Regions from separate parts of the Polaromonas sp. LjRoot131 genome, predicted to be linked through region 1. Evidence: predicted binding sites of a transcription regulator. Region 1 holds the regulator's gene; each other region holds the start of a gene.

Region 1 (7,109 bases):
AAGGACACATCGCTGCCGAACACCGGCGCCGTGGGTTCGGTGATGGCGGCCTCGGCCTGGTCCAGCAGGCCGTCCCACACATGGCCCTGGAAGGGCAGGTATTTCTGGAAGGCGAAACGGCGGTTGATGCCGGGCGCGATGTTGCAGGCGATCTGCGCCGCCTCGATGGCGATGGTGCCCGAGCCGCAGCAAGGGTCGTAGAGCGGCACGCCGTCCTTGCACAGCTGGTCCCAGCCGCTGGCGGCGATCATCGCGGCGGCCAGGGTTTCTTTGAGCGGCGCATCACCCTTGTCTTCGCGCCAGCCGCGCTTGAAGAGCGGTTCGCCCGAGGTATCGATGTAAATCGTGACGGTGTCGGTCGTCAGGTGCACATAGACGCGCACGTCGGGCCAGCGCGTGTCGACGCTGGGCCGCACGTCGTCGAACTTGGCGCGAAAACGGTCGGCGATCGCATCCTTGATCTTCAGTGCCGCGAAGTTCAGGCTTTGCAGCGGGCTGTGCTGGGCGGTGATCTCGACCTTGAAGGTCTGCTTGGGCGTGAACCAGATTTCCCAGGCCACGTTGGCCGCGGCGTTGTACAGGTCTTGTTCACTGCGGTACTGGTTGTGCTGCAGCTCGATCAGCACGCGCTGTGCCAGGCGGCTGTGCAGGTTGAGCTGCAGCGCGTCGCGCCAGGAAGCCTGCAACTGCACGCCGGCGCGCCAGGCCTTGCCGTCGATACCGGTGACGCGCTTGACCTCGGTGGCCAGCAAGGTTTCAACGCCCGCGGCGCACGGTAAAAATAACTGGAGCTGGTTCATGTCGGATTCTTCAAAGGACTGCTGGAAATTCGATTATCGGGATGCCGGGCAAGGCGCACGGAGCGCAGGAACCGGAATGCACTTGCGGTGCATGAGGATTCCGGGCACCGCGCAACGCCGCCATGCGCCCGAGAATCGGAGTTATAGCGATTTGCGCAAATTAGCTGGGGCGATGCGCAGCGCCTCGCGGTACTTGGCCACGGTGCGGCGCGCGCATTCAATGCCCTGCTCCTTGAGCATTTCGGAAATCTGGTTGTCGCTGAGCGGCTTTTTCAGGCTCTCGGACGAGACGAATTGCTTGATCAGCGCGCGCACCGCGGTGCTGGAGGCGTTGCCGCCGGTTTCAGTGCCCAGGGCGGAGCCGAAGAAGTACTTGAGCTCAAAGGTGCCGAAGGGCGTGCCCATGTACTTGGCGGTGGTCACGCGCGAAATCGTGGATTCATGCAGGCCCAGCTCGTCGGCGATCTCGCGCAGCACCAGCGGGCGCATGGCGAGCTCGCCGTGCGTGAAGAAGTTTTTCTGCCGCTCGACGATGGCGCTGCTCACGCGCAGGATGGTGTCGAAGCGCTGCTGGATGTTCTTGATGAACCAGCGCGCCTCCTGCAGCCGTTGCTGCAGCGCCTGGCCGCCCTGGCCCTTGTGCTGCTTGAGGGCGTTGGCGTAGATGTCATGCACGCGCAGGCGCGGCATCACGTCGCCGTTGAGCGAGACCTTGAAACCGCGGCCCGACTTCACGACGATGACGTCGGGCACGATCAGGTTGCGCTCCACGTTCACGAAGCGGCGGCCGGGTTTGGGGTCGAGACGGCCTATCACGGCGATCGCGCCCCGGACGGCGGCTTCGGTGAACCCGCACAGGTGCGACAGGCGTTTCACGTCGCGTTTGGCCAGCAGCTCCATGGGCTGCTTGCACATGGCGATGGCGGCGCGGGTCTCCTCGCAGTCCTTGCAGTCCAGCAGCTGCAGGCCCAGGCATTCGGCCAGGTTGCGCGCGCCCACGCCGGCAGGCTCCATGTGATGCAGCAGCTTGAGCGCCATGGCAAAACGCTGCTCGAGGTCCTCGGCCTGTTCCAGGTCGTCGCCGGCCAGGCCCGCCGCGAGCGAGGCCAGGCTGTCTTCGAGGTAACCGTCGTCGTTGAGCGACTCGATCAGGAAATGCAGGGCCGCGCGGTCTTCTTCGGACAGACGCAGGCCCAGCGACTGGCGGTGCAGGTGGTCTTGCAGCGACTCGTGGGCGCCGGTCAGGTCGGAGGCCTCGGTGTCGCCCTCGTCGTTGTTGTTCTTGCGCGCCGGCGCATCGCTGCCCCATTCGCTGTCGTCGGGCGTGGTTTCCACCGTGCCGTCGCCTTCCCAGCTTTCCTCGAGCTTGGGCTCCGCGCTGACCTCGGCATCGGCGGGGGCCGAAGTCCCGGCATCCTCCGCGCCGCCGCCCGTCGAATCCGCCGCGGATTCAAACTCGCGGCTGTCCTGGCTGACCGGCGTGTTGAGGTGCTCCAGCCCGAACTCTTCGCGCACCGCCGTTTCTTCGGCCACCTCGAGAAACGGGTTTTCGTCGAGCATCTGCTCGACTTCCTGGCTCAGCTCAAGCGTCGACAGCTGCAACAGCCGTATCGACTGCTGCAGCTGGGGCGTCAGCGCAAGATGCTGCGAGACGCGTAATGACAGGCCTTGCTTCATCTCAAAGATTTCTGACGGGAGAGCAGAAAGAGTTCAAGCAGGGGCCGCGGAACTGGCTTTGCCAGGCCGCAGGCGCCGCCCCCTCGGGGGGGAGGGAGCTACACGAAGTGAGCGACAACAGGGGGAGTGTCATCCTACATCTTGAAGTGTTCACCGAGATAGACGCGGCGCACATCGGCGTTGTTCACGATCTCGGAGGGCGTGCCCTGGGCCAGCACGTGGCCGTCGCTGATGATGTAGGCGTGGTCGCAGATGCCCAGCGTCTCGCGCACGTTGTGGTCGGTGATCAGCACGCCGATGCCGCGCGACTTCAGGAAGCCGATGATGCGCTGGATCTCGATCACGGCGATCGGGTCAATGCCGGCAAAAGGCTCGTCAAGCAAGATGAAGCGCGGCTGGGTGGCCAGGGCGCGCGCGATCTCGACGCGGCGGCGCTCGCCGCCCGACAGCGCCGGCGCCGGCGAATTGCGCAGGTGGTCTACCCGCAGGTCCTGCAGCAGGCCGTCCAGCCGCGACTCGATCTCGGCACGGCCCAGCGGCTTGCCGTTGGTGCCCAGCTGCAGTTCGAGCACGGCGCGCACGTTTTCCTCCACCGTGAGCTTGCGGAAGATCGAGGCTTCCTGCGGCAGGTAGCTCAGGCCCAGGCGGGCGCGCAGGTGAATCGGCATGTGCTCGACCGACTGGCCGTCGATGGAAATCTCGCCCGCGTCGGCGCGCACCAGGCCCACGATCATGTAGAACGAGGTGGTCTTGCCGGCGCCGTTGGGGCCCAGCAGGCCCACGACCTCGCCTTTTTGCACGGCCACCGAGACGTCCTGGACGACCTTGCGGCTGCCGTAGGATTTTTGCAGCCCTTGCGCAACGAGGCGGCTGGGGGTGGCGGCGGGGGCCGCCGAAGTGTCAGTCACCACATCCATCTGTGAAAGGTTCTTTCTAGTTCTTTTCAGTGCCCAGCGTGGTGCTGGGGCGCAGGGCGGCGGGCGGGGCCGCGGGTACGCTGGCCGGGGCCGACGCGGCGGCGCGCGGCGACAGCATGGCGCGTATCCGGCCGCTCGGGTTGGCGGCGGTCTTGTTCTGCGCGCCGCCGTCCACGGTGAAGACGTCGGTGTTGTTGTCGTAGACGATCACGGCGCCGGTGGTTTCATCCACCAGGGTGGCGCCGTTGTAGCGGCGCACCACGGCGCGCGTGATGAATTTGACGAGGTCGGCGCGGCTGTCGTATTCGATGCGCTCGCCTTCGCCTTCGATGTATTCGTCCACGCCGTCGCGCTTTTTCCGGTAGAAGGCCAGCTTGCCGGGCGCCGCGATGGAGACCGCCTGCTGGTAGCCCTCGGGGTCCTGCATGACGTCGACCCGCGCGCCGCGCACGATGGTCGTGCCCTTGGTGATCACCACGTTGCCGGTGAACACGCTGGTCTGCTTGAGGTCGTCATAGCGCAGGGCGTCGGCCTCCGCGTTCATGGGCTTGTCCCGGTCGGCTTTTTCAGCCCAGGCCGGAAATGCCGCCCCCAGCGCCAAAGCGGCCGGCAGGATGAGGGAATAAAGGGGGTGTTTCATAAGGCACGAATCTTGCTGCTTTGGGGTTCGGCCATTGTAGCCATGCAAGCTGCGGGAATGGCTTGCACGGGGAATATTAGGGGCATAAAAAAACCCGCCTGGAATGCGGCGGGTTTTTGGGCGGCGGGCCGTTGCGGCCCCGGACGCCTTATTTGGCCTTGCCGCGCGACTGCGCGATCAGCGCGTCCGTGACCTGCAGGGCGCGGGTCATGCTCTGGGCCAGGGTGGCCGAGGTGTAATAGCGCCCGGCAATGCCCAGGGCCGGCACGCCGTCGACCTTGTAGATGTCCTGCAGCTGCGTGGCCTTGCGGGCCTTGGTGGTGACCGTGAAGGAGTTGTACATCTCGACGAACTTGGCCTTGTCGAGGCCTTGTTTCTCGGCCCAGGTGGTGATGGAGTCGGCATTGGCGAGCGCAAGTTTTTCCACGTGGATGGCGTAAAACACCTTTTTGTGGAGCTCCTCGACCTTGCCCATGGCTTCCAGCACGTAAAAAAGACGCTGCTGGGGTTCGAAATCAGGGCGGAAGGCCACCGGCACGCGCCGCACGGTCACATCCTTGGGCGCCTGCTTCATCCAGGCCTCGAGCTGCGGCTCGAAGGCATTGCAGTGTGGGCAGCTGTACCAGAAGAACTCGACCACCTCCACCTGGCCCGCGGGGACCTCGGTGGGCGCCGGCTTGTCCAGCGTCAGGTAATCGGCGCCGTCCTTGAAGGCCCTGGCCTGGGCTTGCGCCAGCGAGGGCAGGGCGATGCCGCCCAGGGTGGCGGCGGCAGCCGAAGCGGCTGTAAACGAAAACTCACGGCGTTGCATCAGATTCTTCTCCTGGTATGACGGAAATGGTGGGTAAACCGCCCCTCCGGACGGCAGCCCTCAAGGTGCGGGGCACAGGGGTTTGTACACCCGCGTCGTGAAAAGTTCAGCTTATCGGCGGTCGGGGTTCAGCGCTGTACGCGGACCAGCGCGGTTTCGATGGAATTGTTGTCCAGCCGTTCCTTGGCCTTGTCGGCGTCTTCCTTTTTATCGAAAGGCCCGAGGCGCACGCGGTACACGGTGCGGCCGGCCTGCTCGCGCTCGGTGACCTTGGCCTGCATGCCCAGCAGCAGCAGCTTGGCGCGCTGCTGTTCGGCGTCTTCGGGCGTGCGGAAGGCGCCGGCCTGGATGAAGTAGCTGAAAGGGTCCACGCCCGGGCTGGACGACAGGCCTTCGACCTTGGCCTTGGCCAGGTCGCCCAGCGGGTCGGCCGCGGGGGCCGGCTTGGCGGCGGCGGTTTTAGCGGGCGCCGAAGCCGCGGCCTTGGAGCCGGCGGACGGGTCGGGAACGGCGACACTGGGCGTTTCGGCGGGGCCTTGGGCAGGCGCCGGCGGCTTGGGCTGGTTTTTGCCGGCCAGCGGCGCGTTCGGGTTCCAGTCCTTGTTCTTCTTGGCTTCCGCGGCATCGCTGTCGGGGTTGCGCGCCTGGCTCTTGTTCATGAAAGGCACGGGCACCTTGGTGATGTAGACCGCCACGGCCAGCGCGGCGCCCAGGCCGATCAGCGCGCCAATCACCAAACCCAGCAGGGTTCCGCCTTTTTGAGTGTTCATTCCCTTGCCCACGTTCATTGTCTTGTCCTGAAAATTAGGGTGCTGCCGCCTGCTTGCATTACATCTTGCGCGGGGCGCTCACGCCCAGCACCGCGAGGCCATTGTGCAACACCTGCGCGGTTGCCGCGACCAGCGCCAGCCGGGCGCGCTTGACGGCCTCGTCGTCGACCAGGATGCGCTCGGCATCGTAATAGCTGTGGTAACTCGCCGCGAGTTCGCGCAGGTAAAACGCGACGTCGTGCGGCGCCAGGCCGGCTGCCGCATTGGCCAGCATCTCGGGGTATTTGGCGAGCAGCAGCATCAGTGCCTGGGCTTGGGGGCTGTCCAGCGCCGACAGGTCGGCCGACTTCAGGCTGGCTTCGTCGCCGCCCTGGCCGGCCCAGGTGGTGAGGATGGAACAGATGCGCGCATGCGCGTACTGCACGTAGTACACCGGGTTCTCGTTGTTCTTGGCCAGGGCCAAGTCGATGTCGAAGATGTATTCGGTGTCGGGCTTGCGGCTCAGCAAAAAGAAACGCACGGCGTCGGCGCTGGTCCATTCAATCAGGTCGCGCAGCGTGACGTAGCTGCCGGCGCGCTTGGAGATCTTGACTTCTTCGCCGTTGCGCATCACGCGCACCATGGTGTGCAGCACGTAGTCGGGGTAACCCTGCGGAATGCCCTCGCCGGCGGCCTGCAGCCCGGCGCGCACGCGGGCGATGGTGCCGTGGTGGTCCATGCCCTGGATGTTGATCGCCTTGCCGAAGCCGCGCTCCCATTTGGCCAGGTGGTAGGCCACGTCGGGCACGAAATAGGTGTAGCTGCCGTCGCTCTTTTTCATCACGCGGTCTTTGTCGTCGCCGTAGTCGGTCGACTTCAGCCACAGCGCGCCGTCCTGCTCGTAGGTCTTGCCGGCGTTCTTGAGCCTGGCCACGGTGGCATCGACGCGGCCCGAGCTGTACAGGCTGGACTCGAGGTAGTAGTTGTCGAACTTGACCGAGAAGGCTTTGAGGTCCAGGTCCTGCTCATGGCGCAGGTAGGCCACGGCGAACTGGCGTATCGAGTCCATGTCGTCCACGTCGCCCGAGGCGGTGAATTCGCGGTCGTCCGCGCTGACCGTCTTTTTCGCCAGGAAGTCGGCCGCGATGTCGGCGATGTAATCGCCGTTGTAGGCCGACTCGGGCCAGCCGGCGTCGCCGGGCTTGAGGCCTTTGGCGCGCGCCTGCGTGCTGCTGGCCAGGGTCTGGATCTGCACGCCCGCGTCGTTGTAATAGAACTCGCGCCACACCTGCGCGCCCTGGGTGGCGAACAGGTTGCAGATCGCATCGCCCAGCGCGGCCTGCCGGCCGTGGCCCACGTGCAACGGCCCGGTCGGGTTGGCCGAGACGAACTCGACGATCATGCGCCGCCCGCTGTCGGCAGCCTGCGTGCCGTAGGCGGCGCCGGCCTGCAGCACTTCGCGGACGGTCTCCTGCTTGGCGGCGGGCTTCAGGCGGATGTTGATGAAGCCGGGGC
Region 2 (7,109 bases), on a different contig from region 1:
TGCGGCGGCATCTCGAAGGCACGCAGCTCCAGCAGGCCCAGGCGCCCGGTGGTCGAATCGGGCGAGTACATCTTATCGATGCAGAACTCGCTGCGGTGGGTGTTGCCGGTCACGTCGACCAGGATGTTGCGTAAGGTGCGGTCCACCAGCCAGGGCGGCATGTCGGCGCCGTACTTCTTGCGGTTGTTTTCGATTTCGCGCAAGGCGATTTCGAGTTCGTAGAGCTGGTCGTTGCGGGCCTCGTCCACACGCGGCGCCTGGCTGGTCGGGCCTATGAACATGCCCGAGAACAGATAGCTCAGCGAGGGGTGGTTATGCCAGTAGGCGATCAGGCTGCCCAGCACCTCGGGCTTGCGCAGGAAGGGGCTGTCGGCCGGCGTGGCGCCGCCCAGCACGAAGTGGTTGCCGCCGCCGGTGCCGGTGTGCCGGCCGTCGGTCATGAACTTCTCGGCCGACAGGCGCGTCTCGTGCGCGATCTTGTAGAGGAACTCGGTGTGTTCCACCAGTTCGCCCCAGTTGTAGGCCGGGTGGATGTTGACCTCGATGACGCCCGGATCAGGCGTGACCTGCAGCATTTTCAGGCGCGGGTCGCGCGGCGGCGGGTAGCCTTCGAGCACGATGCTCACGCCCAGCGACTGCGCCGTGGCTTCCACGGCGGCCAGCAGGTCCAGGTAGTCTTCCAGCCGCTCCATGGGCGGCATGAAGACGTAGATCGCGCCCACTTCACCGCGGCCCGATTTGTTGGCCTTGCTGTCGGGGTCGGCCTTGGGTTTGTCCTTGGGGCCGTTGGCGCGCGAAGGGTCGCGCACTTCGACGCACAGCGCGGTGCGCGTCAGCCAGGCGGCCGATTCAAAAGGCTTGGGCGCGCGGTCGTCCTGGGGCGCGGCTGCCTCGGGCGCGGCACCGGCCGGTTTGCCGTCCGCGCCTGGGGCGCCGTTCGTGCCCAGCGGGCGGAACTGCAGGATGCGGCTGGCTTGCGACAGCGCGGTGTTGCCGGCCATGTAGCGCGCCATGTACTGCGCGAGTGAACTGGCGCTGCCACCTGCCGAGGGCGCCACCGGCGTGGCGCCGCGGGCCGCGCTGAAGCTGCCGTTGTAGCGCGCGGCCAGCGCCGAAGCGGCCGGCAGCTCCTGCCGCGGCGCGAAGGGGTCGGCCTCGATCATGTAGGGGTAGTCGGTCTTGGACACCCAGGGCACGGAATCCAGCGGCAGGCGGTAGCCCATGGGCGAGTCGCCCGGCATCAAATACATGCGTTCTTCGCGGAAGAACCAGGGGCCTGTGGTCCATTTCGGGCCGGCCAGAGAGGGCGAGGCGCCGGCGTTTCGCTGCTTGAGCTGCTCCTTGGTCTGCAGCGGCAGCACATAGCCCACGACGGAATCCAGGCCCTGCATGAAGACGCGGCGCAGGCGCTCGCGCTCCATGGCGTCGTCCAGCTTCGAATCAAAGGGGTCGACGTTGACCGGCAGCCGGCGCTCGCGCCAGAGGTAGTACCAGGTGTCCTCATAGCCCGGCGTGATGTAGGTGGTGGCCAGGCCCAGCTTGCCCGCCAGCGTCTGCACAAAACGCTGCGCGTCGGCGCTGGTGTAGTTGCAGGGCTGGCGTTCGTCGGCGAACAGCGCCGGGTTCTGCCAGATCGGCTGGCCGTCCTTGCGCCAGAAGATGCTCAGTGCCCAGCGCGGCAACTGCTCGCCCGGGTACCACTTGCCCTGGCCGAAATGCAGGAAACCGCCTTCGCCGTATTCGGCTCGCAGCTTTTGCACGAGTTCGGTCGCGTAGCCGCGCTTGGTCGGGCCCAGCGCGTCGATGTTCCACTCGGCTGCGTCGCGGTCGGTGGTGGCCACAAAGGTCGGCTCGCCGCCCATGGTCAGGCGCACGTCACCGGCCACCAGGTCCTGGTCGACCTTTTCGCCCAGCGCCAGCACCTCCTGCCATTGCTCCTCGGTATAGGGCTTGGTCACGCGCGGCGATTCGTAAATGCGCTGCACCGCCATGTGGTGCTCGAACTCGACCTCGGACTTGTCGACGCCGCCTTCAACAGGCGCGGCGCTGGAGGGCTCGGGCGTGCAGGCCAGCGGGATGTGGCCTTCGCCCGCCATCAGGCCGGATGTCGGGTCCAGGCCCACCCAGCCGGCGCCGGGCAGAAAGACCTCGCACCAGGCGTGCAGGTCGGTGAAGTCGGCTTCGGCGCCGCTGGGGCCGTCGATCGATTTGACGTCGGCCTTGAGCTGTATCAGGTAGCCCGAGACAAAACGCGCGGCCAGGCCCATGTGGCGCAGCAGCTGCACCAGCAGCCAGCCGGTGTCACGGCAGGAGCCGCAGGCCAGGCGCAGGGTCTCTTCGGGCGTCTGCACGCCGGGCTCCATGCGGATGGAGTATTTGATGTCCGACTGCAGGCCCTGGTTCAGGCCCACCAGGAAGTCGATGGTGCGTTTGGGCGTGCGGTCGATTTTGTCGAGGTAGCGCTTGAGCAGCGGCGTCGCCGGCTGGGTGGCCAGGTAGGGCGCCAGTTCGCGGGCCTGCAGCGCGTTGTAGGTAAAGGGAAATTCTTCGGCAGCGGGTTCCAGGAAGAAGTCGAAGGGGTTGAACACCGCCATCTCGACGACCAGGTCCACCGTGACCTTGAACTCGCGCGTCGGCTCGGGAAACACCAGGCGGGCCTGGTAGTTGGCAAACGGGTCCTGTTGCCAGTTGATGAAATGCCCGGCGGGCTCAACCCTGAGGGAATAGGACAGCACCTGTGTGCGGCTGTGCGGCGCGGGCCGCAGGCGGACCACCTGGGGGCCGAGTTTCACCAGCCGGTCGTACTTGTAATGCGTGATGTGGCTCAGGGCAACGTGGATGGACAAGGCAACCTCGCTTTAAAAAATAACAGGGCGCTACACACCGCCGGAAAAATAAATCCATCACAGGCCACCACATCATGCAGCCTGGACATTGGGACGCGTAGACAGCTTACCCGGATTTGACGGCATTTCTGAAAGCAAGAGCTGCGCCATATGCGGAGTTTGCATGGCTTGCTGTCGGCGCTTTGCCTGGGCCTCCCGTTAAACAGCTTCCTAAAAAAGCAAAAAAAAGAAGGGGAGGCGGCTTTGGAGCCTGCTGTATTCACGGTGCCACGGCGATACGCTGTGAGCCCGGGGCCTGTTCTGGCCGGTTTCATCGCAGGCGTGGCCCTGCAATTGCAGCAGCCCGCGCTGTGGCCGCAGCCAGGCTATGCCTTGTGTTGCCTGCTGGTTGTCGCGGCGGCCGGGCTTTTGTGGCGTTTCGGCAGGAGCGCGATAAAACCCCCATGGGGCAGGGCGATGCTCGCGTTTGCCCTGGCGGTGCTGCTGGGTTGGGGCTCGGCCGGCTGGCGGGCCTGTATTTTCCAGTCCACTGCCCTGGATCCGGCCCTGGAAGGCCGCGACATCGAGGTCACGGGCAGCGTGCTGGCCATGCCGCAGCCCGGCGAAGACGGCCTGCGCTTTCGCCTCGGCATCGAATCCGCCCGCCTGGACGGCCGCGATATTCGTTTGCCGCCGCAGATTCTGCTGGGCTGGTATTCGGGCTTTGCCGGGCGCGAGCCCCGCCCCCTGGCCCAGGATGCCGACCCCTTCGAAGCGGCGCTGGCCCTGCAGCGCCAGCCGCAGGCCCTGCGTGCCGGCGAACGCTGGCGCATGACGGTGCGGCTCAAGGCGCCGCACGGCAACAGCAACCCACCGCTTACCGGTTTGTTGTCAGGGTATGGACATGGCTAAAACGCCCCGTGGATCCTAGCGTTTCAGGAATTTCAGCCATGTCCATGGAGAACACAAGTTTTTAGGACAAATAGTCAATATTTTGTCCATAGGCGTTCGGCTTGCCTAGCTGCATGAGGCATTCCTTCAACTCTTTTTCTGAGTCATCAGGACATGGACCTCCTTTAAAACTTCATTAAGAAGCGCATCAGCGTTCTTGGGATGGTTGAGGTCAACATACAGCTGGCACTGGATCTTTCTGGTCAACCTGCCGATAGGCGCCGCGGTGTTTGCGCTGTGCGTCATGCTGCTGCCCGGCGGCAAGGGCCAGGCCGGTGATGCGAAGCTGGACGTGTGGGGCGCCATCACCGTTACTACCTCGCTGATGCTGGCGGTGTACGGCATCGTCAACGGCAATGAAGCGGGCTGGCTGTCGGGCCAGACGCTGGGCCTGCTGGGCGTGGCCGCCGTTCTGATGGCCATCTTCCTGGTCATCGAGTCCAAAGTGAAGACGCCGCTGGTGCCACTGGCCATGTTCCGCCTGCGCAATGTGGCAACCGCCAATGTGGTGGGCGTGCTGTGGGCGGCGGCCATGTTTGCCTGGTTCTTCAATCTATCTGGATGGTTCAAACTGTTAACGTTAGAACGACGTTCAGAGTCATTCTTGTTTTCGGCGACTGGAGGGTAAATCGCCCACCTGTCGCTTTTGGAGAAGTTGGGCGAAATCCATCAGCAATCGTTGATCCGCGATGGCTAAGCCGTCCATGATTGCCGTAAGCCTGCGAGCTTGATCGTTCGGCAGCGTGCTTGTTGCTACCAGCAGGTCGCTCATACCCACATCAAGTGCCTCCGCAATAACCCATAGGCGTTCAAGTGAAGGCATGGAAATGCCACGTTCAAACCGAGAGACGGTTTCTGCGTCGACCTCAACCAAGCCCGCAAGTTCGTCCTGAGTCAGCTTGCCTAGCTTGCGCCGCTCCGCAATAGCAGCACCCAATCTCCGTCGAAGGTCTTCAGGAAATTCCCTTTTCTTACGTTGCACATCACATCCTTTAATACGGATGAAAGTGTTGACAATCGACGTCGTATGTAGAATGATCTAATTTGTTGTAAGGCAACAAATTAGATCTATATTGCGATTGAAAATTGCAGGCCGGACCGCCTTGAGGAGGCTCTGCAACTGGCTGGACTGAATGCATTTGGGTATCTGGCGTGCTAGACCTTCCCGATAAGCCGGCTGTCTATATGGCCAAAACCCATGAATTCAACATGTTCGTTACTCACAAGCAGCACAAAGCGCCATTGAACCCTTTTGGGGATGGACTGACTCATTGGCGGGCCGCGGAGCTTGCCCTTCAACGACCCTGGTTCCTTGTGTCGATCAGTCAACCAGATTCCATTGACGATGACTCCTTCCGAGTCAGCCGAACGATATTGGTTTCCAACATTGCGGACGTGGAGGGGTTGGCTCAGATGGAAGTGACGAGTCAGCTGCAGCTTGACTCGGTATTCATCGTCACCCCCGGACACTTCAACGGCACCAGTCAATGGAAGATGGAACCTTTGCGGGCGATCTGGAGGGCTGAAGAGCCGTCGGAGCTTGGTCAGTTGGCCGATATTTACGAGACGGCAGAGGGTGTGACGTATGCCGACTCGATGCTAGCCACACCAGTCAAGCGGTTGCGCAAAAAAGTCCTCCACCACACCTTTCCTTTGCAGCAATAGCTTTGCGTTTCCCTATTCCCCCTGCAAACATCCGCATGAAAAAATCCTTCAAAAGCCGGTTTGTCGTTGCCCTACTGGCCGCAGCTTCTTTGTCCGTCACAGCCCAGGAGCTGTACGTTTCCAGCAGCGCCGAGCATCGTGCGTCAGCCGATGCGGTAACTGGCATGCCGCAAACCGCAACCCTGACGGCCGGCGGCTACCCCATCTGGCTGCCTGGCGAGGGCTGGACGCTCCTGTCTGCGACGCCGTCCAAAGGCTTACTGAATAGGGACAACCCGAGCACGGGTGAGTATGTTGTCAGTCGAACCAACTTTGTGCGCATTGAGCAAGGCGTAGTGCGTGAAGTTCAAAGCGTGCGGGTTTCCCACGCCGAAAACAAGAAGCACACATCCTGGACGAATCCCACCCCGTGCGGTGGGGGTGCCGGCGCGCAGGACATCTACGGCGTCGTGCTGAGTGCTGAACAGCCGACGTTCACCCGCGGCACCAATTGCGCATTTGTCTCCGTCAACAAATATCAGTCCGGAGCGACGCCCGATATCACGCAACCGCAAAATGCAGCACCTCTTCAGAAACAGGCCGTTCGTGTTGGCGTTCTTCGGGACAGCATGCACTCGAAGAAGCTCGACGTGACGTTTGACATCTTCCCGGACTCCGAAGGCTTCACGGGTGGTTGGAGCAAAGCGGAGATTGCCGCCGATCCCGCCAAGAGCCAATTCATTGCCCACCTCCAAAAGTGGGTGAAGGCCCTTCAGACTGCGGTCGACCAAGCGTACGAGGGAAAGCCTGATGCCTATAAAGGAATGGTGAGCTGGCGTATTGGCGCCATGCTTCCGAAGCAGTAGTTCAGAGCCATCCCAGGTTTTGCGAGCTCAAAGTGCTGTGAAAACCCCTGGTGATATCGTTTTGTTCTGCGGCGACCCGCACGGGAAGTTCGACGACATTCTGCGAGCCGCGGATGAGCTGCGTGCATCAGCGGTCATAGTGCTGGGGGACATGGAGCCGGTGCGTCCGCTGCACGAGGAGCTGGCATCGATTGTCGACAAGCTTTGGTACATCCACGGCAATCACGATACCGATAGCGAGCGCAACTGGAACCACCTCTGGGGCAGCCAGCTGGCAGACAGAAACTTGGACGGCCGGGTGGTGGCCTTGCCCAATGGGCTCCGGATCGCCGGCCTGGGCGGCGTATTCCGGGAAAGCGTCTGGTATCCCAGCCTGCCTACGCCGCCAAAATTTCGCAATCGCCAAGAGCATGTCCAGGCCACGCCCCAGCAGGACGGGTGGCAAGGCGGCGTGCCGCGCCAACACTGGTCAAGTATTTATCCGGACGAGCTGGATCGTTTGTCCTTGATGCAGGCAGACATTCTCGTCACCCACGAAGCTCCGGGCTATCACAACAACGGTTTTGAAATCCTGGACACCCTGGCACAGAGCATGGGTGTCAAAGTGGCAGTACACGGGCACCACCACGACAACTTGGACAGCTCCGATCGATGGGGCCAGCAGGGCTTCAAGAGTTTTGGTGTCGGCCTGCGAGGCGTCACTGCCATTAACGCGGCCGGAAACGCTACGGTGATCGTTCCCGGCGAGCTGGATGCGCAGCGGGACTTCCGGCAAAAGTACCTCGACGTTTTCAAGAACGCGCCGCCATGAGCCCGATTCTCT
Region 3 (7,109 bases), 220 kb from region 1:
GGGCTTAACAAGGATGGCACATCGTCGACGTTGCCGTTTGCCAGGCCCAGGGCCGACGCCCATAACGCCGGATAGGCGGGAGGCCAGTTCAGCAAAGGCCGCAGTTCCGGCGCCTGTGCGGAGACGTTGCTCGACTGCATCGGGTGGCCGGCCGCGAATTGCAGTGCGGCATCCCGATATGTCAGGGAGTCCATCGTGTAGGCGACCTTGCCGCCGGTTGCATAGTGCATCAACGCCAACGCCGTGCTCAACGCGATCAGCGCCCATATCAGGGGCATCATCCTGCGAAAGATAGAGGAATCGGCAGGATCTGGAATCGTGGTCACAGCGATTTCCAAACGGGCGAGTGGCTGGCATTCCTTCGCCATGCGTGCACCTTATTTGCCTTCGCGATCGTTGGTGTCGATGTTCTTGTAATGCAGGGCGGAGATCTGCTCGGAAACGATGCCGATCAGAAAGGTGAAAACCGCCGAGATGAACAGCAGGGCGCTCATGTTGGTAAACCGGCCGGCTGTCAGGTAGGTATACAGGTAGTAGGCAAGCCCCGTCAGGAAGAAGCCCGCGCTGATAGGCAAAAAAAGCTTTTGCGGTGAAAAAAGCGTGCCGATCTTGATGATGATCAGCAGGAATCGCAGGCCGTCGCGCAGCGGATGAATGTGGCTGGCGCCGCTGGCCCTGCGCGGCGAGTGGATAGGCACATAGGCCACGCCGTAGCCGGCACGGAAAAAGCTCATGGTAATGGTCGTCGGATACGAAAATCCGTTCGGCAGCAGGTACAGGAACTGGCGAAACCGGGCCGCGCGAACCACCCTGAATCCCGAAGTTAGGTCGGCGATGGGCTGCATCACCATCCAGCTCGCGAAGCGGCTGAAGACGTCATTGGCGGCAGCGCGGTGCAAGCCGGCTTGCGAGCCTGCCTGTCGAGCTCCCACCACCATGTCGTAGCCCTTGTTGAACTCCTCCAGCAAGCCTGGAATGTCTTCGGGCTTGTGCTGGCCGTCGGCATCCATAAAAACAATCACCTCACCGAGCGCCGCGCGGGCGCCAGTCTTGATCGCCGCGCCATTGCCTTTGGCGTAGTGGTGCCGCAGGTGTTTGACCCGGTGTTCGATGCACACGGCGGGCGTGTCATCGGTAGAGCCGTCATCGACCACCAGCACTTCCGCATCAGGGATCACGGCCAGGATGCGGGGGAGGAGGTCCCGCAAGCCGGCCGCCTCGTTCCGGGCGGGAAGGACAATGGAGAGGGGGACGGTGTGGGGCATTGTGAGGCGATCAGTGGGCGTCAACGTGCCGCCATGTTAAGCGCAGCAAGCAGCTCGTCGAGGGTCTTTCGCTCCTCGGCCGAAAAATACTCCGTCCGCAATGCCTGGAGCAATTGCCGGGCCTGCGCCAGCTCCCCGGAGATCACGAGCAGCTGTGCCCATTTGAGGCGATTGCTCGGGTTGGACGGGTTCAGTACCAGGGATTGCCCCAATGCAAGGCGGGCTGCAGCAAGGTCGTGTTCATGCAGCCACAGGTAGTCGGCATGCCAGGAATGCAAGATGGACTGGATTCCGGGCGATACCCCGGGGTTGGCCAGGGCGGAGGCAAACACACCGTCCATCTCCGACCGGCTCAGGCATACCGAGCCGGCAATCGACATCTCTTTCATGTTGAACAGCACGCCTGTATCGCCCGGCGCAAAAGGTGTCTCCCGCAGGCGGCGTGACAACTCTTGAACATCCGCCGGTTTCGCCGGCATTCCCGCCTTGCAGTCCAGGTGGATCAGCCCCAGCCAGCTCATCTTGAGATTCGGGTCGAGCTTGCCGGCCATCTCGTAATGCGTGCGGGCTGAAGCGTAGGTTGGCGAGTCTCGCAAGGCCGCATCCGGCAATCCCGCCAATGAGATGCCGGCCTCGTGCCGGGCGCGGGCTGAGGCCGGATGGTTCTGGGCTTCTATCTGGGTACGCCGCGCCTTGTCGCCGAACTGGTGCGCGCGCAAGGCCGTGACAAAGGAAAAATAGCCCACTGCTGCCGCCGCGAACGCGATGCCTATCGTCCTGTGCGTCCCCTGGCGCTCCAGCGCCAGCATCAGGGCCCATCCGGCCGTCACAAAGATGCCCAGGACGGGCAGATAGTTGCGGTGCTCGTGCACAAGCTCCAGGGGCAATACCGTGGATTCCAGCGCGTGCCCGACCAGGAACCACGAGATGCCGAACGCGACAAGCGGCGCGCGTGTTCGCGTGTGCCATGCAAGCAAGACCAGGCCGCCCAGCCCCAGCAAGGCGGGCAGCGTCGTCCATGGCGTCAGCAGGTTGCGGGACACCACAAAATCGTCGTGGTACAGCGCGAACGCCTTGAGGTCCGGCGCAACAATCAGGTCAAGGTAAAACCAGAGCACACGCCCCTCCGTCAGCAGGCGCTCCGTCAGTGAGAACGGGCGCAGTTGATAGCCCGCCCACAACCATTGCGAGCGCGCGGAGAGCGCATACGCCAGCCCGGCCACCAGGAACAGCGCCGTCAAAGCCATCAGGCCACGCGCAAAATGATCGAGACGGCCGGATGAATTCCTGCGCACCACCAGTTCCCAGGCAAGCGCAAACGCAGGAAAGAGCACACCGCTCTCCTTGCTGAGGAAAGAAAGCGGCCAGAAAATACCCCATGCCAGCAACAGCCACGCGGCGGCGGCACGCCCCGCTCTTTCACGACCTCGGATATGCAGCAACAGCGCGGCGAGCAGAAAGAAGGCCGACAGGCTTGTCATGCGCTGCACGGCATGCAAGACCGGGAGCAGCTGGATGGGGTGCAGCAGCCATAGCGCGGTCACGATACCCGACGCAATCAGCAGCGCACTTTGCCGGACCGGCGGCCTGGTGGTGCCCAGCACGCGCCGGGCCAATGCAAACACCAACAAACCGCAGACAAGGTGGATAGCGAGATTGGTCGCCTTGAAAACGAAGGGATCGAAGCCGCTGAAATAATGGTTGAGCGCGAAACTCAACTGGGCGACCGGCCTGCCCGAGGGGCCGGCGCCGCCGCTGGCCAGGGCCTTGTGAAGAGACTCCAGAGAAAAAGTCTCAAGGCGCACACCCTCCGAGAGGGTAATGCTGGGTTCATCGTCAAAAAAGAAATCGCCGTGCAAACCCGGCCAGTAGATGGCAGCCAACAATGCGGCGGCGAGCACAGCCGCGGCCGCAATGAAGTATCGGGTTCGAATCATGCGCAAAAAAGAAAAAAGCCCCTTGGCCAGGCCAAGGGGCTTTGTATCCAATCAATCGATCAGAAGTCTTTGCACGAACTTGGCAGGTACTTCTTGGGGATCGCGGCGGCGGTGCCGTCAGTACCGCAGCTCCAGGCAACGGTGCCGGTGGCGGTGCTACCAATGCCGCGCAGAACCATGGTCTTGCTGGCTGCAGCGGACAGGCCGGTATCAGTGGAGGACGTCACGATAATGTCGCCCTGCGTGGAGTTCACGCCCGAATAAGCCACCGAGGCCACATAGCGCGAAGTCTGGCTTTGCACGCCCATGGACGCTTGGTTCAGCTGCATTGTGGACTTTTGCGAGAAAGTCTCGGACACAGCCGTACGGCCGGAAGATGCGGCCAGCACAACTTCAGAGACCTTGGCGCGGACCATGTAGTCCTGGTACGCCGGCAGGGCCACAGCGGCCAGAATACCGATGATCGCAACCACGATCATCAATTCGATCAGGGTAAAACCCTGCTGGAGAGAACGCTTCATAAAAGCTCCTTAAATGAAAAAACAAACAAACACAGATAGCTGGCAACTTACAGCAGTTTCTGTGCCAAACCGGGCTTGGCCCCTGAACTTGCGGTTTTTATCAAAGGGAGTGAGCCAAAACCCGGCTTGCTTGAGCGCTTCTTGTCAATTCAAGTCACCGAAAGTGGCATTTTTGTCACCCCATTGTCCCTAAACCGATTTGACGGCGAGCCCTTGGGCGCTTACCCAATATGCCGGATCAGCCATTTGGTGAGCTCATCCGTATAGTCAGGCGCAACACCCGCATCCTTGAGCTTCCATTTGAAAGCATTGCCAAGCTGGGCTTTTTTATAGGTGTTTAGTTTGTGCTGTCTTTTGAAATGGTAGATCTGGTCCGCCATTTTCCCAAGCAGCTTGGTGGACTTCTGCGCGAATGCCTTGTCCCCAATCTGGTTGGCGGGAGGCATGCCCTCCAGAAAATACCGCGCGAGGGATTCGCCAAACGTCTTCGCTTCACGAGCGTCAAACCAACTCAATATCATGTGGCCTCCAGGTGCTTTTCACGATTGTGGCATTATAAAAATGGCGTCATGGCAATGTACCGGGGTCGGGGGCGGTTTGCCCTTCGATCGAGTCGCGACCCAAAGGCAATGACGCCTGGCGTCCAGGCCCTCAGTCCCATGGGTAGTCCAATCCGCATTCAGGAAGACGGCGCGCATCCGTCTTTTCAGCGCACCCATTAAACCATTCGGCTGAGGCCGCAATCAATTGAAGAGGCAAGGGATGGGAATATTTGATCGAGTAGCAAAGACCGGGCGTCCTGACGCCGGAGCCGCCACGCAAGAGGTATCGGGCCCCGAGGCATCCGCCGGGCAGCTGCTTGAACAAGGCATGGAGTTCGAGCAGCAAGGGCAGCCAGAAGAAGCGCTGCGGTGCTACGACACGGCCATCAGCCTGATGCCCGAACTGGCGCGGGCGCACTTCAATCGAGGCACCATTTTGCTGGACCGCGGCGATGCGCAGCAGGCCCTGGAGGCCTTCACCCAGGCCGTGCGCTACAAACCGGAATCAGCCGGCGCCCACTTCAACCTGGGCGCCGCTTATTCACGGCTGGATCAGCACGAGGCGGCCGTCCCCGCATACCGCGAAGCGCTGGCGCTCAAGCCGGAATTTGCCGAAGCGGAAATGGCCCTCGGAGCGGCGCTTGAAGAACTCGGGCAGGATGAAGCGGCGGTGGCAAGCTATCGCCGCGCGCTGGAGATCAATCCCGCTTATACCGAGGCGTATGACAAGCTGGTCAAGGTCTTGAACCAGTCCAAGCGATTCGATGAACTCGCGGACACCTATCGCCAGATGCTGGAAACCGATCCGCACAATGCGGATTGGCTCAACAACCTGGGAGCCGTCCAGAGAAAACTCGGACGGTTCAAAGATTCGGCCGCCAGTTTTCGTCGGGCAGTGGCGGCCGACCCGCAAGATGCGCTTGCACACAACAACCTCGGCGCCACCCTGCGCACGCTGGGACAGCTGACGGAGGCGGTGGACAGCTATCGCCGGGCGCTGGATATCCGGCCGAATTTCATCGAGGCTCACCACAACCTGGGAAATCTTCTCTCCGAACTGGGCGACGCCGACTCTGCCGTGTCGAGTTACCGCCAGGCGCTGGAGATCAATCCGGATTTCGCCGAATCGCTGACTGCCATGGGCGCGGTTTTTCAGACGCAGGGGAAATTTGACGAAGCGGTTGAACTTCACCAGCACGCCTTGGCCATCAGGCCTGATTACGCGCAGGCCCACAGCAATCTCGGAAATGCCCTGCAGGATCTTGGGCAGCTTGAAAGCTCCCTGAAAAGCACGCGCCGCGCGCTGGAACTCCAGCCTGATTTCACCGAGGCCCACAACAGCCTGCTCTTCGTACACAACTACCTCGCCGACCAGCCTGTTCCGCATTTGCTGGCGCAGGCCAGGCGTTTCGGGGAGGTGATTGCCCGCCGCGCGCGGCCAACGCTGGCTTGGGACAATCCACCCGATCCTCAGCGCCGCCTGCGGGTGGGCTTTGTCTCCGGGGATTTTTGCATTCACCCCGTTGGCTATTTTCTGGATGGCGTTTTTGCGGCCCTGGCCTCCCACGCCGCCTCGCTGGAACTGTTTTGCTACCCGACGCGTACCTGTGATGACGAACTCAGCCAGCGGCTCAAAGCCTGCTGCCATGCGTGGCATCCAGTGGTGGGACTGTCCGATGAACATGTGGCCGAACTGATACGCGACGACGGGATTGACATCCTGATCGACCTTTCGGGGCACACAGCGTACAACCGCCTGCCGGTATTCGCCTGGAAACCCGCGCCGGTCCAGCTGTCCTGGCTGGGCTATTTCGCAACTACCGGCGTGCAGGCCATGGACTACCTCCTCGCCGACCCCTGGACCTTGCCGGCCAGCGAGGAAAGCAGCTTCACGGAGAAAATCTGGCGCCTGCCGGAAACGCGGCTGTGTTTTACGCCGCCACGCACGGACGTTACCGTCTCGCCGCTTCCGGCCTTGACCAACAGCTATGTCACCTTCGGCTGCTTCAACAACCTCACCAAGATGAATGATGCCGTCGTGGCGTTGTGGGCACAGATACTGAATGCCGTGCCGGCGAGCCGCCTGTTTCTCAAGGCCCGCCAGCTGCAGCAGGCGTCCGCGCAACGCGAGGTCATTGCTCGTTTCGCAGCCCACGGCATTGAGCCTGGTCGGCTGATCCTGGAAGACTATGTTCCCCGCGAAAACTATCTGGCGGCGTATCAGAAAGTGGACATTGCCCTGGACCCTTTTCCCTACCCCGGTGGAACAACCACGGTAGAAGCCTTGTGGATGGGTGTACCCGTGCTGACACTGACGGGCGAACGGTTTCTGTCGCGCCAGGGCGTTGGCCTGATGATGAACGCGGGGCTGGCCGAGTGGGTCGCCGCGGACCCGGATGACTATCTTGCCCGCGCAGTCGAGCATGCCGGCGATCTGCAGAAACTGGCCACGCTGCGTGCAGGCTTGCGGTCGCAGGTGATCACCTCGCCGATCTTCGACGCACCACGCTTTGCCAAGCATTTTGAAGCCGCCCTGCGCGGCATGTGGCAAGCATGGTGGGCGCAAAATTCCGCGCCTTCTACAAAAGCAAGAGATGAACGATGAGCACGCGTGAGCAGCTGGCCAAGACCGAAGATCCCGCGCCAAGCCAGGCGTCCTTGAGCCCCGAGCCATCGGCCGAGCAATTGCTGGAGCAAGGCATGGCGCTGGAGCAACAAGGCCAGCCGGAAGAAGCATTGCGGTGCTACGACACGGCCCTCAGCCTGATACCTGAGCTGGCACGGGCACATTTCAATCGAGGCACCATTTTGCTGGACCGCGGGGATGCGCAGCAGGCCCTGGAA
Region 4 (7,109 bases), on a different contig from region 1:
TGAAGGCTGAACGGACTGTCCTGGGGGGACACAATTTTGGTGTGTTGCTGCCCTGGTGGGATGTGCTGTTCGGCACGGCCAATTTTGAGCAGCGTTATGACCCGACCGGTATCCGCGACCAGGTCGAGGCCAACCGCGACTATGGCAAGGGCTTCTGGTCGCAGCAGTGGATTGGCCTCAAGCGACTATTCGGCAAGGCCTGAAGATAGCTGAGGTTTTCAACCAAGTCTGAGCCGTGGAACCGGCTTTGCCGGGCCACAGGCGGGCGGCCCCCTGAGGGGGCAGGGAATTACACGAAGTGAATGACCGTGGGGGCTACACTGTTTTCATGAGCAAACTCCTTGATGCTTTCTGGCGTGCCGCGATGTACTGCCTGCACCCGCGGGTCATTGCCCTGTCGGTGCTGCCCCTGGTCATCATGGGGGCGATCTCGCTCGGGCTGGGCTACTTTTTCTGGAGCGACGCGGTCGAGGCCATCCGCTCCCAGATCAGCAATTACGAGCTCGTCAACAGCATGGTGCGCTGGCTCGAAACGCTGGGCCTGAGCAGCCTGCGCATGGTGCTGGCGCCCGCGCTGCTGCTGTTCCTGGCCATCCCCGTGATCGTGATCGTCTCGCTGCTGTTTGTGGCCATTCTGATGACGCCGGCCATGGTGGCGCTGGTGGCCGAACGGCGCTTCCCGCAGTTGGAGCGCAAACTGGGAGGCTCCATGCTGGCCAGCCTGTTCTGGTCGCTGGGCTCGACCCTGCTGGCGGTCGTCGCACTGCTTGTGTCGATTCCCCTGTGGCTGATTCCGCCCTTGATACTGGTGCTGCCGCCCTTGATCTGGGGCTGGCTCACCTACCGCGTCATGTCCTATGACGCCATGGTCGACCACGCGAGCAGCGAGGAGCGGCGGCAGATTTTCAAGGAACACCGCATGCCCCTGCTGGCCATAGGCGTGCTCAGCGGCTACCTGGGCGCCGCACCCAGCCTGATCTGGGCCTCCGGCGCCATGTTCGTGGCCATGGCACCCCTGCTGGTGCCGGTGGCCATCTGGATCTACACCCTGGTGTTCGCGTTTTCCTCGCTCTGGTTCGCCCACTACACCCTGGCTGCGCTGGAGCAGCTTCGCAAGAAAAACAATGCGCTGGTCCCGGACCCGCTGGCGCAGGCCGCGATCACGTCGATGGCGGCGGAACTGGCCCCCGAGGCCCTGCCGGGGCCCGCGCCCAGCTTCGGCTCGATGGGCGGAAAACCCGATATACCCCTGCCTTGAACCTCTCCTGAAACATGACTCCTCACTTCGGCCTCATCATCGTCGGCGACGAAATCCTCTCGGGAAAACGCGCCGATAAACACCTGCCCAAAACCATTGAACTGCTGGGCGCGCGCGGCCTGCAGCTGGCCTATGCCGACTATGTGGGTGACGACCCGGAGCGCATTACCGCCACGCTGGCGCGCGCCTTCGCGGCGGCGCGCGAGAACGGCGACGTGGTGTTTTCCTGCGGCGGCATAGGCGCCACACCCGACGACCACACCCGGCAGTGCGCGGCGAAGGCGCTGGGGGTCGAACTGGCCCTGCATCCCACGGCCAAAACCCTGATCCTCGAACGCATGGCGGACGTGGCCAAAGAGCAGGGCACACCCTATGAGCCCGACCGCGACGACAACATCCATCGCCTGAACATGGGGGTGTTTCCGGTGGGGGCGGAGATCATTCCGAACCCGTACAACAAGATCCCCGGCTTTACCTGCCGGGCGGGGCAGGGCGCGGTTCACTTCGTTCCCGGGTTCCCCGTCATGGCCTGGCCGATGATCGAATGGGCGCTCGACACGCACTATGCCCATCTGCACCAAAAGTCCCCCTACACCGAAAAATCGGTGATCATTTTTGGGTCCATGGAAGCCATGCTGACGCCGCTGATGCTCGCGATTGAAGCGGCGCACGCCGGCGTCAAAGTCTTCAGCCTGCCCAGCGTGGACCACCCGGAATACGGCCGCCATATTGAGCTGGGCGTCAAAGGCGCGCCCGAGGCGGTGAATCTGGCCTACCCCGCCATGCTGGCCGGCCTGCACAAATTTGATCTCAAGTTCGGCCCCGAGTTGGTGCGTTGATTTTTTGCACTTAAAAGGTGCGCTTGAGGTAATGCACTCAAATGGTGCAATCGTTACCGCCAGGTGTTTTTTCTCTTTTCAGCCTCGCCAAGGCTGGAAGTGAGGCCAGATAACGGCACAATCCGAGGCTTGGCAGGAAACCGTAGAGCCAACGGCTTTGGCACAAAAAGTGCATTCAACAGGCCCGAAGATAATTTTCAACCACCCATCCAGCACAGGAGATTTTGATGGCAAAGACCGTCGCAGACGTCATGAAAATGGTCAAGGAAAACGAAGTCAAGTTCGTTGATTTCCGTTTCACCGACACCCGGGGCAAAGAGCAGCACGTGACCGTGCCCGTGTCCCACTTTGACGAAGACAAATTCACGTCGGGCCACGCCTTCGACGGTTCTTCGGTTGCCGGCTGGAAGGGCATTGAAGCCTCCGACATGCAGCTGATGCCTGACCCCAAAACGGCCAACATCGATCCTTTCTTCGAAGAAACGACGCTGTTCATGAGCTGCGACGTGCTCGAGCCCGCCGACGGCAAGGCCTATGACCGCGACCCGCGCTCCATTGCGCAGCGCGCAGAAGCCTACCTCAAGGCTTCCGGCCTGGGCGACACTGCTTACTTCGGCCCGGAGCCGGAATTCTTCATTTTTGACGACGTGCGCTGGAACACCGACATGTCGGGCACCTTCTTCAAGATCGAAGAATACGAAGCTCCCTGGAATTCGGGCGCCAAGCTCGAAGGCGGCAACCGCGGCCACCGTCCAACCGTCAAGGGCGGCTACTTCCCCGTGCCTCCCGTCGACAGCACGCAAGACATGCGCGCCGAGATGTCCCTGATCCTCGAATCGCTGGGCGTTCCGGTCGAAGTGTTCCACCACGAAGTGGCCGGCGCCGGCCAGAACGAAATCGGCACCCGCTTCAGCACGCTGGTGCAGCGCGCCGACTGGACCCAGATCCTGAAGTATGTGGTGCAGAACGTGGCCAATGCCTACGGCAAGACCGCCACCTTCATGCCCAAGCCCATCGTCGGCGACAACGGCTCCGGCATGCACGTTCACCAGTCCATCTGGAAAGACGGCAAAAACCTGTTCGCCGGCGACGGCTATGCAGGCCTGTCCGACTTCGCGCTGTACTACATCGGCGGCATCATCAAGCACGCACGTGCCCTGAACGCCATCACCAACCCCGGCACCAACAGCTACAAGCGCCTGGTTCCCGGCTACGAAGCACCGGTCAAGCTGGCTTACTCGGCCAAGAACCGCTCGGCCTCGATCCGCATTCCTTACGTCGCCAACCCCAAGGGCCGCCGTATCGAAGCGCGTTTCCCCGATCCGCTGATGAACCCGTACCTGGGCTTCTCGGCCCTGATGATGGCCGGCCTGGACGGTGTGGAAAACAAGATCCATCCCGGCGAAGCCGCCACCAAGGACCTGTACCATCTGCCGCCCGAGGAAGATGCAAAAGTGCCAACCGTCTGCCACAGCCTGGACCAGGCGCTGGACGCGCTCGACGTGGGCCGCAGCTTCCTGACCAAGGGCGGTGTGTTCACCGACAGCATGCTCGACGCCTACATTGAACTGAAGATGGGTGAAGTGACCCGCCTGCGCCAGGCGACCCACCCCATCGAATTCGACATGTACTACTCCCTGTAAAACAGGAGGGCTCGCGCCCAGCCGCTTACTGTGGTTTTTTACAGTTTGTGGCCAAAAAAGGACGGCAAATGCCGTCCTTTTTTATTGTCCCGGCAGGTTGTGGGTGTGCTGGCTTTGTATTTTTGTTCCTTTGCCGCATACTGATAGACCGTCCTAGCCCTTACCGGCATCGGGAGTTCCTTATGAAAAACACCTTATTGCTTTCTACCTTGTCCCTGCTGCTGGCCGGCGCGGGGAATGTCGCGTGGGCGCAGCAGGTTTTCCGCTGCGCCGGCATCGGCGGCTCCACACCCGAATACATCAACAACGCCAAAGAGGCGCAGACGCGCAGCTGCAAGCTGGTCTCGGGCGGCAACGTCACGGTGGTGCAGAGCACGCCCGTTGCCAAGTCCACCTCTTCATCCAGCTCTGCGTCCACCTCTACGGTTCGTGTGGCGACCGCCTCCGGCCCCGAGCAGCGCGCCCGTGACAGCGATTCGCGCGCCATCCTGGAAGCCGAGCTGAAAAAAGCCGAAGCCAAACTGGCCGAGCAGCAAAAAGAGTTCAACAACGGCGAGCCCGAGAAGCAGGGCATCGAAGGCCGCAATTACCAGCGCTACCTGGATCGCGTGGCCGAGCTCAAGGACAGCATCGCCCGCAACCAGAGCGACATCGCCGGCCTCAAACGCGAAATATCCCGGCTTCCTTCGGGCGCTCCCGCCCTCAATTAAGCGCGCAGCGCCGGCTTCTGGGTGAAAATGGATGGCTTGAACAAGCCCTCCCTACGCACCACATCGCCCTCCACCCCGGTTTCGGGGCTCCCCCGCTTCCAGGCCTTCGACCTGCTGGCCACGCTGGTCGCCGTCGTCCGCACCGACGGCACCGTGGTGTTCGCCAATGCCGCGCTGGAAGACGCGCTGGGCACCTCCCGGCGGACCATTGAAGGCTCGCAGCTTCCCGACTGTTTCACCGAACCGCTGATCCTGCAGAACGCGCTCGAGGGCGCGGGCAGCAATGAGTTCGCCGCCCTGCGTTATGACGCCTGGCTCAGGCGGCTGAACCATGAGCCCCTGCCGGTCCACGTGGTGGTGGCGCAGACCGATACCCCGGGCGAGGCCATCGTCGAGCTGCTGCCGCTCGAGCAGCAGGCCAAGCAGGAGCGCGAAGAGCGCCTGATCGACCAGGCGCAGGCCAACAAGGAGCTGATCCGCAACCTGGCCCATGAAATCAAGAACCCGCTGGGCGGGATCCGCGGCGCGGCCCAGTTGCTGCAGATGGAAATCGGCAAGGACCTGACCGAATACACCCAGGTCATCATCCACGAAGCGGACCGGCTGCAGACGCTGGTGGACCGCCTGCTGGCGCCGCACCGCCGCCCGCACCTGGTGGGCGACGTAAACATCCACGAGGTTTGCGAGCGCGTACGCTCCCTGATCCTGGCGGAGTTTCCTAAAGGCCTGAAGGTCACGCGGGATTACGACATCTCGATTCCCGACTTCCGCGGCGACCGCGAGCAGCTGATCCAGGCGGTGCTGAACATCGCCCACAACGCCGCGCAGGCCCTTGCCGAACGCATCGCGGCGGGCAATGCGCAGATCACTTTCAAGACCAGAATCGCCAGGCAGGTAACTTTTGGCAAGCAGCGCTATCGCTTGGCACTGGAATTGCATGTTATCGACAATGGACCGGGTGTGCCGGACTCCATCAAAGACCGTATCTTCTATCCCCTGGTCTCGGGGCGCGAGGGCGGTTCGGGGCTGGGGCTGACATTGGCGCAAACCTTTGTGCAGCAACACCACGGTTTGATCGAGTGCGACAGTGTGCCGGGCCGTACAGATTTCAAGCTGCTCATACCGCTTCCTTGAAATGTGTCTCCTTCATGATTGATACATAACGCGATCGGCGCGGAGGGCTTGCAGAAGGCCCCGCGCTGAAAGCACGACAAAAGGGACTGCATACATGAAACCGATCTGGATCGTTGATGATGACCAGTCCATCCGGTTTGTTCTGGAAAAGGCCCTGCTTCGCGAGGACCTTCCTACGCGCAGTTTTACCAACCCCCGCGAAGTGCTTGCCGCGCTGGAGAACGCGACCGAAGAAGACGGCCCGCAGATCCTGGTGAGCGACATCCGCATGCCCGGTGGCTCCGGCCTGGACCTGCTGGAAAAGGTCAAGGAAAAGCTGCCCGGCCTGCCGGTCATCATCATGACCGCGTTTTCCGACCTGGACAGCGCGGTCTCCGCCTTCCAGGGCGGGGCTTTCGAATACCTGCCCAAGCCCTTCGACCTGCCCAAGGCGGTCGAGCTGATTCGCCGCGCGGTGGAAGAAAGCCAGCGCGAGGAGGTGGCCGAGGAGCGCATGGCCTCCGCGCCCGAGATGCTGGGCCAGGCGCCTGCCATGCAGGACGTGTTCCGCGCCATCGGGCGCCTGAGCCAGAGCATGGTGACGGTGATGATCACCGGGGAATCGGGCTCCGGCAAGGAGCTGGTGGCGCGCGCGCTGCACAAACATTCACCGCGTGCCAACGGGCCTTTTGTCGCCATCAACACCGCCGCCATCCCCAAGGACTTGCTCGAGAGCGAACTTTTCGGCCATGAGCGCGGCGCTTTCACCGGCGCGCAGACCATGCGGCGCGGCCGCTTTGAGCAGGCCGAGGGCGGCACGCTCTTCCTCGATGAAATCGGCGACATGCCCTTTGACCTGCAGACGCGCCTGCTGCGCGTGCTCAGCGACAGCCATTTTTACCGCGTCGGCGGGCACAACGCCGTCAAGGCCAATGTGCGCGTCATCGCCGCCACGCACCAGGACCTGGAGCAGCGCGTCAAGGAAGGGGGCTTCCGAGAGGACTTGTTCCACCGCCTCAACGTGATCCGCCTGCGCCTGCCCGCCTTGCGTGAGCGGCGTGAGGACGTCTTCATGCTGACCCGGCACTTCCTGCAGCAAAGCGCCAAGCAGCTTGGCGTCGAGCCCAAGCGGATTTCCGACACAGCATTGCAGCAGCTGAGCAACTTCGGCTTTCCCGGCAACGTGCGCCAGCTTGAGAACATCTGCCACTGGCTGACCGTCATGGCGCCGGCCCAGGTGATAGAGCCCAAGGACCTTCCGCCTGAAGTGCTGGGCATGATTCCCGAGCCCGGCAAGGCCCCGTTTCCGGCAGAAAGGACTGAAGCTCCGCGCCAGGATTGGGCGGGTGCCGAAAAACCGTCGGCCGCCCAGGCGCCCGAAGCCGCTTCGCCCGTTTCAGCTGGCGGCGGCCTGGAGCAAAGCTGGGAAAGCGGCCTCGAAGCCGAAGCCCTGGCATTGCTGGCCACCGGGCGCAGCGACGTGTGGGACGTGCTGACACGGCGTTTTGAATCCAAGCTGATCCAGACTGCGCTGGCCAATACCCGT

What was found. Region 1 encodes sigma-54, which starts transcription at its own class of promoters, with help from an activator protein. Its sites were predicted from a motif close to TGGCANGNAANCTGCTTT; they were not measured.
Region 2: ACSQ27_RS09470 (DUF2126 domain-containing protein) is a predicted target of sigma-54. The motif match lies at 2,978-2,995, and genes of this name have one in related genera.
Region 3: ACSQ27_RS19885 (pilin) is a predicted target of sigma-54. The motif match lies at 3,773-3,790, and genes of this name have one in related genera.
Region 4: glnA (type I glutamate--ammonia ligase) is a predicted target of sigma-54. The motif match lies at 2,256-2,273, and genes of this name have one in related genera.

Annotation. Positions count from the first base shown of each region.
Region 1 covers NZ_CAXUPF020000004.1:291,077-298,185, reverse strand. The annotation lists gene ACSQ27_RS18975 (THUMP domain-containing class I SAM-dependent RNA methyltransferase) at 1-800, opposite strand, end outside; gene ACSQ27_RS18970 (RNA polymerase factor sigma-54) at 942-2,477, opposite strand; gene lptB (LPS export ABC transporter ATP-binding protein) at 2,612-3,394, opposite strand; gene lptA (lipopolysaccharide transport periplasmic protein LptA) at 3,411-4,034, opposite strand; gene ACSQ27_RS18955 (thiol:disulfide interchange protein DsbA/DsbL) at 4,183-4,845, opposite strand; gene ACSQ27_RS18950 (SPOR domain-containing protein) at 4,974-5,615, opposite strand; gene argS (arginine--tRNA ligase) at 5,674-7,109, opposite strand, start outside.
Region 2 covers NZ_CAXUPF020000001.1:2,004,715-2,011,823, reverse strand. The annotation lists gene ACSQ27_RS09470 (DUF2126 domain-containing protein) at 1-2,846, opposite strand, end outside; gene ACSQ27_RS09465 (ComEC/Rec2 family competence protein) at 2,997-3,737, shown strand; partial or broken gene ACSQ27_RS09460 (MFS transporter) at 3,952-4,326, shown strand; gene ACSQ27_RS09455 (helix-turn-helix domain-containing protein) at 4,375-4,758, opposite strand; gene ACSQ27_RS09450 (hypothetical protein) at 4,962-5,441, shown strand; gene ACSQ27_RS09445 (hypothetical protein) at 5,477-6,286, shown strand; gene ACSQ27_RS09440 (metallophosphoesterase family protein) at 6,324-7,097, shown strand; gene ACSQ27_RS09435 (HAD domain-containing protein) at 7,094-7,109, shown strand, end outside.
Region 3 covers NZ_CAXUPF020000004.1:513,947-521,055, forward strand. The annotation lists gene ACSQ27_RS19870 (hypothetical protein) at 1-368, opposite strand, end outside; gene ACSQ27_RS19875 (glycosyltransferase family 2 protein) at 378-1,289, opposite strand; gene ACSQ27_RS19880 (tetratricopeptide repeat protein) at 1,286-3,253, opposite strand; gene ACSQ27_RS19885 (pilin) at 3,262-3,723, opposite strand; gene ACSQ27_RS19890 (hypothetical protein) at 3,945-4,244, opposite strand; gene ACSQ27_RS19895 (tetratricopeptide repeat protein) at 4,486-6,870, shown strand; gene ACSQ27_RS19900 (tetratricopeptide repeat protein) at 6,867-7,109, shown strand, end outside.
Region 4 covers NZ_CAXUPF020000006.1:17,967-25,075, reverse strand. The annotation lists gene ACSQ27_RS22230 (sterol desaturase family protein) at 1-203, shown strand, start outside; gene ACSQ27_RS22225 (EI24 domain-containing protein) at 329-1,258, shown strand; gene ACSQ27_RS22220 (competence/damage-inducible protein A) at 1,273-2,097, shown strand; gene glnA (type I glutamate--ammonia ligase) at 2,325-3,740, shown strand; gene ACSQ27_RS22210 (hypothetical protein) at 3,923-4,450, shown strand; gene glnL (nitrogen regulation protein NR(II)) at 4,478-5,584, shown strand; gene ntrC (nitrogen regulation protein NR(I)) at 5,679-7,109, shown strand, end outside.